2 regions of the Sporosarcina sp. SAFN-010 genome follow, and region 2 is predicted to be linked to the other one. Evidence: riboswitches for the same ligand, from Rfam matches in the RefSeq annotation. Region 2 holds a riboswitch; the other holds the start of a gene.

The links. A riboswitch is a leader RNA that binds a small molecule or an ion and turns the genes downstream of it on or off. The one in region 2 is predicted to bind S-adenosylmethionine.
Region 1: another riboswitch for S-adenosylmethionine. It lies ahead of ACR65F_RS15805 (methionine ABC transporter ATP-binding protein); the one in region 2 lies ahead of ACR65F_RS15015 (methionine ABC transporter ATP-binding protein).

The regions. Positions count from the first base shown of each region.
Region 1 is NZ_JBPFDS010000017.1:40,203-48,465, reverse strand. It holds gene darA (cyclic di-AMP receptor DarA) at 23-352, shown strand; gene ACR65F_RS15845 (YaaR family protein) at 374-814, shown strand; gene holB (DNA polymerase III subunit delta') at 870-1,877, shown strand; gene ACR65F_RS15835 (PSP1 domain-containing protein) at 1,870-2,688, shown strand; gene yabA (DNA replication initiation control protein YabA) at 2,710-3,063, shown strand; gene ACR65F_RS15825 (tRNA1(Val) (adenine(37)-N6)-methyltransferase) at 3,143-3,895, shown strand; gene ACR65F_RS15820 (GIY-YIG nuclease family protein) at 3,879-4,148, shown strand; gene rsmI (16S rRNA (cytidine(1402)-2'-O)-methyltransferase) at 4,145-5,017, shown strand; gene abrB (transition state genes transcriptional regulator AbrB) at 5,078-5,353, opposite strand; SAM riboswitch class I at 5,649-5,761, shown strand; gene ACR65F_RS15805 (methionine ABC transporter ATP-binding protein) at 5,908-6,933, shown strand; gene ACR65F_RS15800 (methionine ABC transporter permease) at 6,923-7,585, shown strand; gene ACR65F_RS15795 (MetQ/NlpA family ABC transporter substrate-binding protein) at 7,623-8,263, shown strand, end outside.
Region 2 is NZ_JBPFDS010000015.1:9,744-18,006, reverse strand. It holds gene sufD (Fe-S cluster assembly protein SufD) at 1-700, opposite strand, end outside; gene sufC (Fe-S cluster assembly ATPase SufC) at 719-1,498, opposite strand; gene ACR65F_RS15030 (dicarboxylate/amino acid:cation symporter) at 1,834-3,033, opposite strand; gene ACR65F_RS15025 (MetQ/NlpA family ABC transporter substrate-binding protein) at 3,169-4,011, opposite strand; gene ACR65F_RS15020 (methionine ABC transporter permease) at 4,263-4,931, opposite strand; gene ACR65F_RS15015 (methionine ABC transporter ATP-binding protein) at 4,928-5,950, opposite strand; SAM riboswitch class I at 6,329-6,434, opposite strand; gene ACR65F_RS15010 (thioredoxin family protein) at 6,485-6,784, opposite strand; gene gcvH (glycine cleavage system protein GcvH) at 7,074-7,457, opposite strand; gene ACR65F_RS15000 (arsenate reductase family protein) at 7,535-7,894, opposite strand; gene ACR65F_RS14995 (acyl-CoA dehydrogenase FadE) at 7,983-8,263, opposite strand, start outside.

The DNA.
Region 1 (8,263 bases), on a different contig from region 2:
AGCGGAAAAGGAGAGATACCTCGTGAAACTTATAGTGGCAGTAGTACAAGACCAAGACAGTAATCGACTTTCATCGGCATTGACGAAAGGTGACTTTCGTGCAACGAAATTGGCAAGTACAGGTGGATTTTTGAAATCAGGGAACACGACGTTTTTGATCGGTACAGACGATAGTCTTGTCCCGAAAGCGTTGGACCTCATTCGAGATAACTGTCGTTCGCGTGATCAAATGGTAGCTCCCGTCTCACCAATGGGCGGAAACGCTGACTCCTATATCCCATATCCAGTTGAAGTTGAAGTCGGTGGCGCAACGGTTTTCGTTCTGCCAATTGAACAATTCCGTCATTTCTGATTCATATCGGAGTGAATTTTAATGAAAGTTAATAATGAGTATCGCACGGGTCTCGATAAATTGCGTAACGACCCGTTAAAGTCTCCTCAAGGTGGGGAGCGATTTGGTCAAATGGTTCAAAAACAGGAATCACGCCTGCATGGAGAACAGATTACTCGTCTACTTGGCGACATTTCCAGCGCAGGTGACCGGCTTGCCCGGTCTCGTAACTTGCGGGACATGGCTAAATTTAAAATGCTCGTCAAACGTTTTCTAAAAGAGTCTGTCGAAACCGGTCTAGGTCTGAAACAGTCACATACGTGGAACCAGTACGGAGAAGGACGGCGGCTGAAAATTGTTGAGACAATTGACCAGAAGCTAATCGAATTAGCGGAACAATTGCTTCAAGATGAAGAGTCATCCGTGGAACTTCTCGCTAAAATTGGTGAAATCAAAGGACTTCTCATCAATCTATATACATGAGGACGTTTTCTGATACATAAGAAAACGTCTTTTTTATACGAAAGGGGGCAGCCGTATGGAAAATCAGTTAAACAGTCGAATCGCTACCGAACAGCCGGCAGTTGCTGCTAGATTCAGTGCTGCCTACCGCAATCATCGGATTGGTCATGCTTATATATTTGATGGTGAAAAAGGGATTGGGAAACAAGAGGCTGCATTATACTTCGCCCAATTATTATTGTGTGAACAACCAAACGAGGATGTTCCATGTGGAACATGTAGCGCCTGCAAGCGCGTTGCTTCAGGAAATCACCCAAACATTTTAACGATTGAACCTGATGGTCAAGACATAAAAAAAGAACAAATGGCAGGATTACTCACAGTTATGACGAAAAAGGGATATGAGAGTGGACGCCGTATTTATATGATTGATTATGCTCATCGAATGAATACAGCCGCAGCTAATGCACTCCTCAAGTTTTTAGAAGAACCTGAAGGAGATGTGACTGCAATATTGCTGACAGATGCCTATCATATGGTATTGCCTACAATTCAGTCTAGATGTCAGCGTATCTCTTTCCTTCCACCACAGCGGGAACAGCTGTTGGAAACCTTGAAAGCTGAAGGGATTTCTCCATCACTTGCAGCTACGGTAACTTCACTTACTGCAGATTCAACCCGTGCTGCTGAACTGGCATTAGACGAGCAGTTTGTAAGTTTGCGAAAAACAGTGGTAAAATTAGTTCAAGCCATCGATTTGAACGTGACAGACGCATTATTACTCATCCAGTCTGAATGGGCGCCATTCTTGAAAGAAAAAGTAGATACCGAGATGGGGCTGGACTTGCTTCTGTACATGTACCGTGATATTGTGGCGAAGAAAGCGGGACTGTCTGCAACACCCGCATACCCGGATTTAGATGAATTCATAACCAGTCTAGCAATGAAAATGACTTATGATCAGTTGTCCACAATCTTGGAATCAGTTTTGCAGGCAAAAAAGCAATTGCATCGCAATATGCACCGGACGCTTTTAATGGAGCAATTGGTGCTCAGTATGCAGGAGGGGTTATTCGTTGTATAACGTTGCAGGAATCCGCTTTAAAAAAGCGGGTAAAATACATTATTTTGACCCAATGGACTATGACTTGAAAGTCGATGATTACGTAATCGTCGAATCTGCACGTGGTACAGAGTATGGGAAAGTGGTTAGCATGATGGTGGATATGGATGGTTCAGACTTAGTTCTGCCTTTAAAGAAAGTGATTCGTCCCGCCAGCAAAGAGGATAAGGATAAGGTGGAAGAAAACCAACTGGATGCCCAAAAAGCATTTACTACATGTGTCGCCAAAATCCAAGAGCACAAACTTGATATGAAACTTGTCGATGTGGAATATACATTTGATCGTAATAAAGTGATTTTCTATTTTACAGCTGAAGGTCGAGTCGATTTCAGAAACTTGGTGAAGGACTTAGCATCTATCTTCAGAACTCGGATTGAGCTACGCCAAATCGGTGTAAGAGATGAAGCTAAAATGCTTGGCGGAATTGGTCCTTGTGGCAGAATGCTTTGTTGTTCTACATTTTTAGGTGATTTCGAACCGGTTTCTATTAAAATGGCAAAAGATCAAAATCTATCATTGAATCCTTCAAAGATTTCGGGATTATGTGGAAGATTGATGTGCTGTTTAAAATATGAAAACGATGAATATGAGGAAGCCAAAGCACTCATGCCTGATATTGGTGCACGTATTGAAACGCCAGATGGCTCAGGGAAGGTTGTCGGTCTAAACTTACTTGAGCGTTTGCTGAAAGTGAAGTTAACCGACCAAGACCAAACACTTGAATATGCTTGGGAAGAACTGTCGAAGAAGACGGGACAGCCCGTCAATTGATGAAGTGATGAGGTGACAAAGTTGAAAGAAGGGAACTTTCTCGATAAGGTAATCGAATACGAACAACAACTCGACTCTATGCACAAGCAATTCCGTGAAATAATCGGTTTTGTTGCCAAGATGACGGAAGAAAACCATTCACTTCAACTTGAGAATCATCATCTGCGCGCACGTCTGGACGAGTTGGATCAACAAGCTGCTACTGACAAAAAAAACGCAGAACGCTCGCAACGGGCAGACGTTGGCGAAGGCGTAGACAATTTGGCTCGTATTTATAATGAGGGATTCCACGTGTGCAATGTCCATTATGGAAGCACCCGTAAAGGTGAAGATTGTCTGTTTTGTCTCTCGTTTCTAAGTAAACAAAATTTGTGAATTTTAGCCGATCCCTATTACTATCTAGGTGTCGGTTTTTCTATATTATGAAGTCACTATTCTCTTAAAGGAGTATCCGATGGAACCAATTGAATTACGAGGTGACGAACGCCTCGATTACTTACTTGCAGAAGATCTGCGAATTATCCAGAGCCCATCTGTTTTTTCATTTTCACTAGATGCTGTACTTCTGTCACGTTTTGCTTATATGCCCATAAGACGCGGAAAAATCGTGGATTTGTGCGCAGGGAATGGCGCAATTCCGCTGTTTTTAAGTGCACGAACCTCAGCGGATATTATAGCGGTGGAGTTGCAAAAACAACTAGCGGATATGGCAAGTCGTAGTATTGCTTATAATCAGCTGGAGCAGCAGATTACAATGCTATGTGACGACGTCATTGGTATCGCCTCTAAAATAGGGTTTGATCAATATGATGTAGTGACATGCAATCCACCGTACTTTAAAGCGTATGAAAATAGTGAACAAAATCAAAAAGAACCGCTGACCATTGCTCGGCACGAAGTAAAACTGACTCTCGATCAAGCGGTTCGTTCTGCGAGTGAATTACTTAAGCAAGGCGGGAAAGCGGCATTTGTCCATCGTCCAGGAAGGTTACTGGATATTATAACTTCGATGAGAGCGAATCGGCTGGAGCCGAAGCGTATTCAATTTGTATATCCGAAAGAAGGAAAGGAAGCGAATACGTTGCTAATCGAAGCGACGAAAGATGGGAAGCCTGATTTGAAGATACTTCCGCCGCTATATGTTTATCAACAGGACGGTACGTATACTGAAGAAGTGAGGAAATTGTTGTATGGAACAGAAGCATGACCATCTGTTTTATGTACTTGAATGTAAGGATGGTTCCTACTACGGAGGATACACAACGGATATAGAACGTAGGGTTGCCATGCATAATTCAGGTAAAGGAGCAAAATATACGAGGGCAAGAAGGCCTGTTCGTTGCATTCATCACGAAAAGTTTGAGACGAAGCGGGAAGCGATGCAAGCTGAGTACCGTTTCAAACAGTTGACGCGACCCGCTAAAGAACGGTATTTGGAACAAGAGGAGGCAGGCGAATGATTACACAAAAAAGTGCGGAATACGAGAAGGGTGTGCTGTATTTAGTAGGTACACCAATTGGGAATTTGGAAGATATGAGTTTTCGTGCTATCCGCATTTTAAAAGAAGCAGACATGATTGCGGCTGAGGATACTAGAAATACTGTGAAGTTATCGAATCACTTTGAAATTGACACGCCTTTCATGAGTTACCATGAGCACAATCTAGAGGTGGGGGGGAGAAAGATTTTAGAGTTGTTGGCAGATGGTAAAACCGTTGCGCTCGTGAGTGACGCGGGGATGCCTTGTATTTCAGATCCTGGTGCCGATATTGCAGAAAAAGCAATCGCAGACGGTTATGCAGTCGTACCTGTACCTGGGCCGAATGCAGCCATTAGTGCATTAGTTGCGTCTGGTATTCCTACACAGCCCTTTTTGTTTTTCGGTTTTTTAGATAGACAGAAGAAGAAGCGTCGTATTCAGTTGGAAGCGTTACAGAATCGACAAGAGACTTTACTCTTTTACGAGGCACCTCATCGATTGAAAGATACGTTGCGTGCATTGAAAGAACAGTTTGGACCGAATCGGCGTATTACACTTGCGAGAGAACTAACAAAACGTTATGAAGAATTTGTTAGGGGGACAGTTGAAGAGGCACTTAACTGGGCAGAATCAACAGAGATTCGCGGAGAATTTTGTTTAGTCGTAGAAGGTACAGATGAAGTGAAATCAGAAACTGAGGAAGTATGGTGGAGTGCGTTAACTCCGGTTGAACACGTTGAACAATTGATAGAACAAAAAGGATACACATCAAAAGAAGCAATTCGTGAAACCTCAGCCGATCGGGGTGTGAGTAAAAGGGAGATTTACCAGGCATATCACGTTGAATAAAAAAATAACATCTGTGCCTACTTGAATAGGCACAGATGTTATTGAAATAAAATCATTAAATCAAGACATTTTGTCTTCGATTTCAGCAATAAGTTGCTTAGCACCTTCAGGACTAAGAATCAGTTTACCATCGATGAGTGTTAAGTTGTCATCTGAAACTTCTCCAGTTACTGAACACGTCATGTTAGGCATGTATTTCTTCAAGATGATTTTGTCGTCATCCACATAAATTTCTAGTGCGTCTTTTTGAGCTATGCCGAGTGTCCGACGTAATTCGATAGGGATAACTACACGACCAAGTTCGTCGACTTTACGTACGATTCCAGTAGATTTCATATCAGGTTTCCTCCTAAAGTAAAATGGTGATTCGTCAGATTTCGACATTTTTCTCTTGTCTGTCTATTATCATACCAAGTCTTCCAATTAACGTCAATAGCGAAGCCTATAAACTATTTAATGAATAATAGATACATGAAAAACGCACATAAATGTGAATGAAAGTTGCAGATTTTGAGTGGCTAGAAAGTATTTTACATAAAACTTTCTTAAAATTAAAAAGAGGTTGACTTTCCGTGTTACTCACTTTATAGTTGAAAATAATTCTTGCACAATCGAATAGCAATACATCACTTTCTTATCCAGAGAGATCGAGGGGCAGGCCCTATGACATCTCGGCAGCGGGTTCATTACACATGAACACTGTGCCAATTCCTGCAAATGCTTTATGCATTTGGAAGATGAGAACGGAGATGGTTTCATATTATATTGAAGCCCTCTTTTTTCTCGTTCTAATGAGAAAAAAGAGGGCTTTTTTCGTTCAACCAAAAGAAAGTTCGATGACTGCGCTCATTGCTGCACAGAATCATTACAGTAAGAAAAGGGGGCCCAGCATGATTGAATTTAAACAGGCGGTTAAGACATTTAAACTAGGAAAGCGAGAGGTGACGGCGGTTAAGGACGTGAGTTTGTCCGTTGCACAAGGAGAAATCTTCGGAATTATCGGGTTTAGTGGTGCAGGGAAAAGTACATTGCTTCGACTCGTTAATATGCTGGAGCGTCCGACCACGGGTTCTATTCAAGTACAAGGAGTAGACCTAGCAACACTTTCTCAAAAAGATCTAAGAAAGCTTCGTCGTCGAATCGGGATGATTTTTCAGAACTTTAATTTGTTTACATCCCGAACGGTTGCAGGGAATGTGGCATACCCACTAAAACTTGGGGGCGTAGCGAAAAAAGAAGTGACTGCGCGAGTAGCAGAACTATTGGACTTTGTGGGACTGTCTGATAAAGCGAATGATTACCCGGAACAACTTTCCGGTGGTCAAAAACAGCGGGTGGGTATCGCAAGAGCACTCGCTACATCGCCTGATATATTAATTTGCGATGAGGCTACCTCAGCTTTAGACCCGGATACGACAGCTGACATTCTTAGACTACTAAAAAAAGTGAACAAGGAGCTTGGAATTACGATTCTACTGATCACACATGAGATGCATGTCATTCAAGAAATATGTGATCGTGTCGCTGTGATGGAGGATGGAGAAGTGATTGAAACAGGTTCTGTATTCGACACATTTACAAATCCACAGCATCCAACGACAAGACGTTTCATCCAGTCAGTACAACAGGATCGACCTTCAAATGCATTGCTTAAGGAGTGGCGTGCAAAGGGAGGGAAAAAACTGTATCGAGTGATTTTTAAAGGTGAAGTAGCTGGCGATCCAGTTCTCTCAAGGCTCACTCAAAAGTTTGGTGTGAATTTCAACATTGTTTATGGATCCATACGTGAACTGCAGGAGAAGTTTTTTGGGAATTTGTTAGTTTCATTCGATGGAGATGAGCAATCTGTAAGCCTACTAATTGCTTCATTGAAGGAAAGCGTAGAGATTGAGGAGGTTGCTGTTCATGAAAGTTGATTGGACCACATTTTGGCCAAGAATTATAGAGTCGACCGGTGAGACAGTTCTCATGGTCATTGCAACGCTCGTCTTTGGCTCAATATTAGGAATAAGTATCGGTTTACTGCTTTACGTAACGAGAAAAGGAAATATTTTAGAAAAGCAATGGGTGTTTCAAACATTGAATATCCTCATCAATATCATTCGCCCGATTCCCTTCATTATATTCCTTGTTGCATTAAGTCCTGTTACAAGGGCAGTTGTAGGTTCCACAATCGGAACGTGGGCGGCTATCTTTCCAATGACGATTGCAGCCTCTTTTGGAATCGCTAGGATTGTGGAAAATAACTTGGTAGGAATAGATCCTGGTGTTGTGGAGGCAGCTAAAGCGATGGGGGCAAGCCCTTTTCAAATCATTTTTACAGTTCTAATACCAGAGGCTCTCGGTCCTCTAATTCTTGGTTTAACATTTGTAACAATTAGTTTAATCGACTTCTCAGCAATGGCAGGTACCGTCGGAGGAGGGGGATTGGGACACGTCGCAATGACATACGGATATCAGCGTTTCGATGGAAGTGTCATGTTGGTTACGGTAGTCATTCTAATTATTCTTGTCCAAGTCGCTCAATGGATAGGAAACACGTTTTCCAGAAAGGTTATGAGACGTTAGTTTTTTGATCAAACACATACTTGGAGGAGATTATAAAATGAAGAAAGCAATTATCTACTTAGGAACTATTTTACTGTTATTAACACTTGGAGCTTGCAGCCAAAAGACATCGGGACAAGAAAAAGATTCGAAAACGGTGAAAATTGGTGTGACGGGGTCAGATGGTGAAGTATGGCCAATCCTTAAAGAGAAAGCTAAAGCAGAAGGAATTGAAATTGAACTCATCGAGTTTGCCGATTACACATTACCGAACCAGGCTTTAGCAAATGGAGATATTGACCTAAACTCATTCCAGCACATTGCATTTTTAAGTCAGTTCACAAAAGAGAATAATGCAGACTTAACACCAATTGGTGCCACAATCATTGCGCCGATGGGGATTTACTCAGAAAAGCTGAAGTCAATTGACGATATTGAAGATGGAGCACGTATCGCAATCCCAGATGATCCATCTAACCAAGCACGTGCTTTGAAATTACTAGAATCCGCAGGCCTGATTAGACTAGCAAATGATTTCGGATTGTTCGGAGATCCGTCGAAAATTGTCGAAAATCCAAGAAAACTCGACATTTATCCAATAGTAGCTCAACAAACTCCGCGTGTACTGCCGGATGTTGCTGCTTCTGTCATTAATAATGGAGTCGCTGGGCAAGCAGGGTTTGATCCGGTGAAAGATCC
Region 2 (8,263 bases):
CTGCACCATAAGTGACGACGGCGTTATCGCCTGTGAACACTTCTGAAATGATATTTGCAAGTCCTTCAGCGTGAGGGACTGTAGATAGATAGTTCTCAACGTAAGTGACAGCACTATTCGCTTCAGCAACTACAATTACGTGGTTGAAAAGGGATGCTTGTGCATCATCATGTAAAAACAACACTTGAATCGGTTGTTTAACTTCTACGTTTTTTGGTACGTATACAAATACGCCACCATTCATGAGAGCTGCGTGGAATGCAGTGAGGCGGTGCTCGTCCACTTTAACGCCATCCGTCATGAAGTATTTCTTTACAAGATCACTATGTTCACGAGATGCCGTGAAAATATCTGTCAAAATAACGCCTTGCTCTTTCAATTCATCAGATAGCGATAAAAAAGCAGGTGTGTTGTTATGTTGCACGTAGATGTTTTTTTGATTTTCTGCGTCTACAAGTGATTTCGCATCGTCTGGAAGTTCGCTAAGGTTCTCATATACAGTGCTTTCAACAGCATGTACAGGAAACTCCGTGAAGTTCCACTTATCAATCTTAGTTTTATCTGGTTTCGGCATTGGAAGTGAGTCTACTTTGCCCAGCGCATCCAAGCGGAGATCGGTTAACCAGCTCGCTTCTCCCGTAGTTGCGGAATAAGAGCGGACGTCTTCTCCGGTCAATGCCAATTTAGTTTCAACCGTCATGTTCAATCGTCCTCCCTCTTACGCTTCTTGTTCAACCGTCTCTTCTTCAATACCTAGCTCTTCTTTAATCCAGTCGTAACCGTGTTCTTCTAGTTTGCGAGCAAGTTCAGCTCCACCAGATTTCACAACTCGGCCTTGCATCATCACGTGAACGTGGTCAGGTGTGATGTAGTTCAATAGACGCTGATAGTGAGTAATGATTAGGCAACCAAAATCTTCTCCGCGCATTTCGTTGATACCTGTAGAAACGATACGTAAAGCATCAATATCAAGACCGGAGTCGATTTCGTCTAGAATTGCGAATTTAGGCTTCAGCATCATAAGTTGAAGAATTTCGTTACGTTTTTTCTCTCCACCTGAGAATCCTTCGTTCAAGTAGCGAGTTGCCATATCTTCGTCCATTTCAAGGAGTTCCATTTTGCTATCGAGTTCACGGATGAACTTCATAAGCGAAATTTCGTCGCCTTCTTCGCGACGAGCGTTAACGCCTGAGCGAAGGAAGTCAGCGTTTGTTACGCCTGTAATTTCACTTGGATATTGCATGCCTAGGAACAGACCCGCTTTCGCACGTTCGTCGACTTCCATTTCTAGAACTTCTTCTCCATCAAGAAGTACAGAACCTGATGTTACTTCGTATTTTGGATGACCCATGATTGCAGACGCGAGCGTGGATTTACCTGTTCCGTTCGGTCCCATGATTGCATGGATTTCATTTGTGTTGATTGTTAAATTGACACCTTTAAGTATTTCTTTGTCTTCGATTGAAACATGAAGATCTTTGATTTCCAAAGTAGCCATTCCAATACCTCCAGTATGCTTAAGATGAATTTCACTCATCTTCTATTTATCATCATTCTAATCTTATCCTATATACGAAGTACATGCAAATCATTGAGAATGATTATAATTTATAAATGAAACCTCCTTTTCCCGCGATATTCACAAACTATTTCCATTTTCAATTGCCGTTTTGTGAATGAGAATTTATCACGAACTGTTCACAAACTATTTTTTAGGGTTAACCCTCATTAACAAAGGTTTTCTTATCTATTTCTTTATCCCTTGTATAGAAACAAAAAGCGCGCCATCCTCTAATAGAACAGAAGATAGACGCGCTGCTTATTATAGGTCAATCATTTCGATAGTTTGGCAGATGTGCCGTCTTTTGAAAAGCTGTCGACGACAATTGCAAGCGCTCCATCGCCTGTAACGTTCGTTGCAGTTCCGAAGCTATCTTGTGCCATGTACAGAGCAATCATGAGTGCTACCATGGATTCGTCGAAACCTAACATAGAAGCTAGAAGACCCGTTGCGGCAACAACCGCTCCGCCTGGTACTCCAGGAGCCGCAATCATTGTAATTCCTAACATGAAGATGAAACCGAGGTAAGTAACAAAGCTGACTGGAACACCATTCATCAACATAACCCCGATTGAACAAGATACGAGTGTAATCGTACTCCCTGACAAGTGGATTGTTGCAAACAAAGGAACGGTAAAGTCCGTCACTCGTGCAGACGCCCCAGTTTGTTTTGCTTGACGTAATGTTACAGGGATCGTTGCTGCTGAAGATTGTGTACCAATCGCTGTGAAATAAGCTGGTGCCATAATCTTCATCAGACGGAACGGATTCCGTTTTGAAACAGCTCCAGCAACTGTGTATTGCAGTGTCAACATAACTAGGTGAAGAATAATGATCATAATGAATACGAAGATGAAAATCGATAGCACTTTAGCAACTTCACCTGTATATGTCATATTTAAGAAAATCCCAAAAATATGTATCGGTAAGAGCGGTATGATAATGACCGTGATCACTTTTTCTATTATCGTGTTCAATTCTTCAAACATGTGTAACATTGTTTTACTGCCGATTGCAGCCATTCCGATACCTAGTACGAATGCAAGAAGCAACGCCGTCATAACGCCCATAAGAGGTGTCATTTCTAGCTCGAAGAAAGCGCTTGCTGCTTCTTTCGCAGTATCAATAGATTTGCTTCCTAACCCGCTTATGTATCCCGGAAGTAAGGTTGTTGCTGCAAAGTAAGCAAGAATCCCTGCGATAATCGTCGATGTGTAAGCGAATAATGTCGCAAGACCAAGCAACTTCCCAGAACCTTTACCGAGTTTCGCAATTCCTGGTGCGATGAATGCCAAAATAATTAAAGGAACTACAAAGTTAAGGAATCCTCCAAAGATCATGTTGAATGTTGCGAAGAGACGTGTGAAGCCTTTTGCAAACCCTTCACCAATCATAGGTGTCAAATACCCAAGTCCTACTGCGAGACCGATAGCAATGACAATTCTCCATATAAGTCCTATTTTAAATTTCATTTTCGAAACCCCTTTCGTGCGTTGAATTAGTAAAACTCTCTCTATCATACATGAAAACGCTTTAAAAATCAGTCCTATTTTTTATCCAAAAAACCCCTCATCTTTGTAAACTCAAGATGAGGGGTTGCTTCTATATTATTTAGTAACTGGTACGACTGAACCTTTCCACTCATCGAGGATGAAGTCTTGGATCTCTTTTGAAGTTAGAACTTCGACAAGTGCTTTGATAGCTGGTTTGTCTTCATCCCCTGTATTCACTGCAAGGATGTTCACATATGGAGAATCAGATTCTTCAAGTGCAATAGAATCCTCCATTGGGTTGATGCCTGCATCAATTGCGTAGTTCGAGTTGATCAGTACTGCATCGCCTTCTTCGCTGTCGAACATTTGTGGAAGAAGTGCTGCTTCATAGTTTGCGTCGAACTTGATGTTTTTCGGGTTATCCACGATATCTTTCACTTCAGCTTTTGTCTTATCCACACCGTCTTTAAGCTTGATAAGACCTTCTGCTTCAAGCATCGCAAGAACACGACCGTGGTCAGCAACCGAGTTACTGATAAGGATTGTAGCGCCATCCGGAAGTTCGTCTAGTGATTTGTATTTCTTAGAATAGACACCGATTGGCTCGATATGAATGCTGCCTGCGTTTGTGAAGTCATATCCGTGGTCCGCAATTTGTGTTTCCATGTAAGGGATGTGCTGGAAGTAGTTTGCGTCCAGGTCTCCAGAATCAAGATCTTGGTTCGGTAATACATAATCCTGATACGGTTCAATCTCCAAGTCATAGCCTTTTTCTTTCAATAGCGGCTTTGCTTCTTCCAGAATTTCTGCGTGTGGAACGTTGGATGCGCCAACTTTAATGACTTTTACGTCTTCATCAGAACCGCTTGCGTTTCCATCTTTGTCGTCTTTTGAACCACATGCTGCAAGTGCTAATACAAGTACTGCTAGTAAAATTCCTGTTAAAAACTTTTTCATCCATTCCACTTCCCTTTTCTGTTTTTTTAGATTTGATAACGAACAGTGTTGATTTCCGTTGCAGGCGGACGCGGGCCTACAGGAAGTAGGTCATGCAACCGTTGCGGCAGGACGCCGCGTACTTAGGTTGTTTCCATGAACTTTCCCACAGGAGTCGCCGCCTTCCACTCCTATCAACGGAGATGCCAGGCATCAGTTTTAATTCATCAAACCACTTATATAGTAGACAGGCATGCCTGTTTTTCCCTGTGTTATCGTTTGTCGAGCTTTTTGACGGCGAAGTCTCCTGCAAATTGTAGGATGAAGACGACGATTAGGATCAAGATTGTTGAAACGAGTGTGACGTCTTCTCGGCTTCGCTGGAATCCGTCTAGGAAGGCAAGTGTTCCTAGTCCTCCAGCGCCGATAATTCCTGCCATCGCCGTGTAGCCAACAAGTGCGATTGCTGTCACTGTAATCCCGGAGATTAAAGCGGGCATCGACTCTGGCAATAATACTTTAAAAATGATAGTTGAGGTTTTTGCACCCATCGAGCGTGCTGCTTCTAGAACACCTTTGTCAATTTCCTGCAGCGCAATCAGTACCATTCTTGCGTAAAACGGAGCAGCTCCAATAATCAATGCCGGCATTGCAGCTTCTGGGCCTCTGATTGTTCCGATTAGAAACTTAGTAAACGGAATTAGAAGGATGATCAATATAATGAAAGGAATCGATCTGAAAATGTTAACAATTGATCCCGTTAGCAAGTTAACTAGCTTGTTTGCCCATATATGGCCTGGACCGGTTAGGAAAAGAAGGATCCCAAGTGCTAGCCCGATGATGAAAGTGAATATGGTTGAGACAGACGTCATATAAAGTGTTTCTACTGTTGCTTCCCACATTTTTGCCCAGTCCACGTTCGGGAAATACGTTTCAATCATTTCTCAAACACCTCCGTCTGGACACCTTGTTCATGTAAATATTGAATTGCATTTGCGGTTGCCTCTGGTTCACCTGTTATTTGTAAAATCATTGTCCCGTATGCACCGCCACGAGTTTGCGAGATGTTTCCTTGAAGAATACTGACATCCACTGGATACTCTCTTATTAAACTAGCGAGTACGGGTTGCTCTGTACGTTCCCCAACAAACGCTAGTTTGACAAGTGTGCCATCCGGATAATCCTGACGCATGAGCGACATCACTTTCTTCGCATCTTCCGGTTCAGTCACTTGCGAAACGAATCGTTTTGTTATCTGTTCTTTCGGTGACTGGAACAGTTGTAGTACGTCTCCAGTTTCTACAACACGTCCTGCTTCCATCACTGCGACTTCATGACAGATTTTCCGGATGACGTGCATTTCGTGCGTGATGAGGACAATTGTTAATCCAAGCCTTTCGTTAATGCTTGTCAACAAGTCTAAAATCGCATCAGTCGTTTCTGGATCGAGTGCGGACGTTGCTTCGTCACATAAGAGCACTTCAGGGTCGTTCGCGAGTGCCCGGGCAATTCCGACACGTTGTTTCTGTCCACCCGACAATTGGGATGGATAGGCATTTTCACGTCCTGCTAAGCCTACGAGCTCTATCAATTCCGCTGCTTTCCGCTCTCTCTCTGCCTTTTTAACTCCTGCTATTTCTAAAGGGAATGTAATGTTCTCTTTTACGGTACGAGACCAAAGCAAGTTAAAATGTTGGAAGATCATACTGATTTTTTGACGGGCTTGACGAAGTTCTTTTCCACCTATGGATGAAATCTTACGACCGTTTACTTCGACAGAACCGTCTGTTGGTTGTTCCAACCCATTGAGCAATCGAATTAGCGTACTTTTACCAGCACCACTATACCCGATAATGCCGTATATTTTTCCTTCTTCAATCGTTAGGTTTACTCCGTCAACTGCAGTAATCGCAGTGCTTGAGGTCCCAAATCGTTTGTTGACATTTGCTAATTGAATCATTCGACACCCACCTCACTGCTTTTCATTCTGTCCAATACTAATCGCTATATAAGTTAAATTAAACAATCCGACCACTTGCCGTTGTTTTCCTCTCCAGGCGGACGCTTTCCGAGGGGCTCGATTTCAGCCAATCGAACCACGAAGAATTCGATTGGCCATATTTCTGAGCCCTTTGCAGAAATTAAGGCATCAGCACCCTGCTCCTAACGCTTCGCTTTTACTCGCAAAAGTTGTTCTCCGTAACAACTCTCGCTCCAAACAACTAAAATGTCTGAACCGATGGTGATTTTCACTTCAACATATATAATTAAATTAAAAACGCCTTCCTGCAGATTCACAGAAAGGCGTACGCATAAGAATTCATGGCGTTCATCCGATCTCTCATCTTTCAAAGCATACGCTTTGTGTGACTTGGCACCATTTCAATTAAATTGACGGTTGCCGGGCTTCACAGGGTTCTCCCCTCCACCTCTCTTTATAAGAGTCAGTTATTCAATTGGTTGCTTTTAGTTATACCATAGCGATTTAGGAGTGTCAACTAAGCTTTTCGAGAATATTTTGAACCGATTGAAAGGCATAGACTTTCTCAGCTTGCTCGCCTTTTCGCTTGATGAGCAGGCACGGTACGCTTTCAACCTGGTATTCTGTCGCCAGTTCTTCAACATAGTTTAAGTTAGCTTTTCCAATTGGAAGACTTGGCTTCATCTCTGTTACGACATTCAATATTTTGCTGGCCACTGCACACGTTCCGCATAGCGGTGTATACAAATAGAATGCCGCCAGCTCTTCTCGATCAGCGAGTTCTTTCCACTCACTATATGTCCATTCATTCATGCCTATCACCTTCACTCTAAAAATAGCATATAGGGACTAAAGATCCCTGATGAATCTAGATAGCTGTTGATGACGTCACTAGATGCAAAAAATCTCGTTGATTGAAGTGTAAGGCGGCGACTCCTGGGGGAAGTTCAAGGAAACAACCTAAGTACGCGGCGTCCTGCCGCAACGGTTGCATGACCTACTTCCTGTAGGCCCGCGTCCGCCTGAAACGTAAATCAACACTGTTGACACTCTATTTCAATAGAAAATATAAAAGACGCCGGATAGTCGGCGCCTTTTAGTATTATTCTCCGACAGTCATTTTGTCGTAGTCTTCAGGAGTCATAAGCTCATCCAGTTCAGCTGGTTTCGTTGCTTCCACAACTACCATCCAAGCACCCTCGTAAGGAGATTCGTTGACAAGCTCAGGGCTGTCCTCTAAATCTTCGTTCACTTCAACGACTTTACCGCTGATTGGTGCATATAGTTCTGAAACCGTTTTTACAGATTCAACGCTACCGAATGGCTCGTCTGATTTCAATTCGTCGCCAACAGATGGCAATTCAACGAACACGATATCACCAAGCTCAGATTGTGCAAAGTGTGTAATACCAATTCGGTATTTACCGTCTTCTTCTTTAACCCATTCGTGCTCTTCAGAATACTTCAAACCTTGTGGTGTGCTCATTCTATTCCCCTCCAACTAATAATTGTTATACTTGATTCTATTTTGCCACAGGTACCTTTGAAAGACAAGAAATGAAGTTATGCCTTCCACGTTTCTGCAAACGTTTGCTCATTGAACCCGACAGTAGTCGTTTTACCATCAGTCACAAGTGGACGCTTAATGAGCATGCCGTCAGACGCTAGCAATTGGATTTGTTCATCCTCACTCATAGTAGCAAGCTTGTCCTTTAAACCGAGTTCACGATATTTCATGCCACTCGTGTTAAAGAACTTCTTCAATGGCATTTCAGAACTAGTGATCATTTCTTTCAATGCTTGTTCGCTCGGTGGCTGTTCAGCAATGTTGGATGCTTCGTAAGAAATATCATTTTCTTTCAGCCACTTTTCAGCCTTTTTACATGTTGTACATTTTGGATAGCCATAATAGTGCAGTCCCAATACAGTCACCCCCATTGGTTCCATTTTACCACAAAAACATCCAGACTACAGAATTGCAGTCTGGATGGGAGTGTACAAAAGTTATGAATTAAACAACATACTTCGCAGCATCGATCAGCTTGACTGATGCTTCACGCTTCTTCGCAATTACGTTGTAAGGGTTTGAGCGAGTCAACTTACGCAATGCTGAAATCATCATGCGCTGGTTATCTCCGTCCACTGCAGCGTAAAGCGTTTCTTTCGCATCGCGTTCGATTGCGGCAAATGCTTCTTGACAGAAGATTTCTGTGTACAAGATTTTTTGTTGTTCTTTTTCTGCTCCGTTTTTCGCGACTGCTTTTTCAGTACGTAGGAGTGCAGATTCCATTG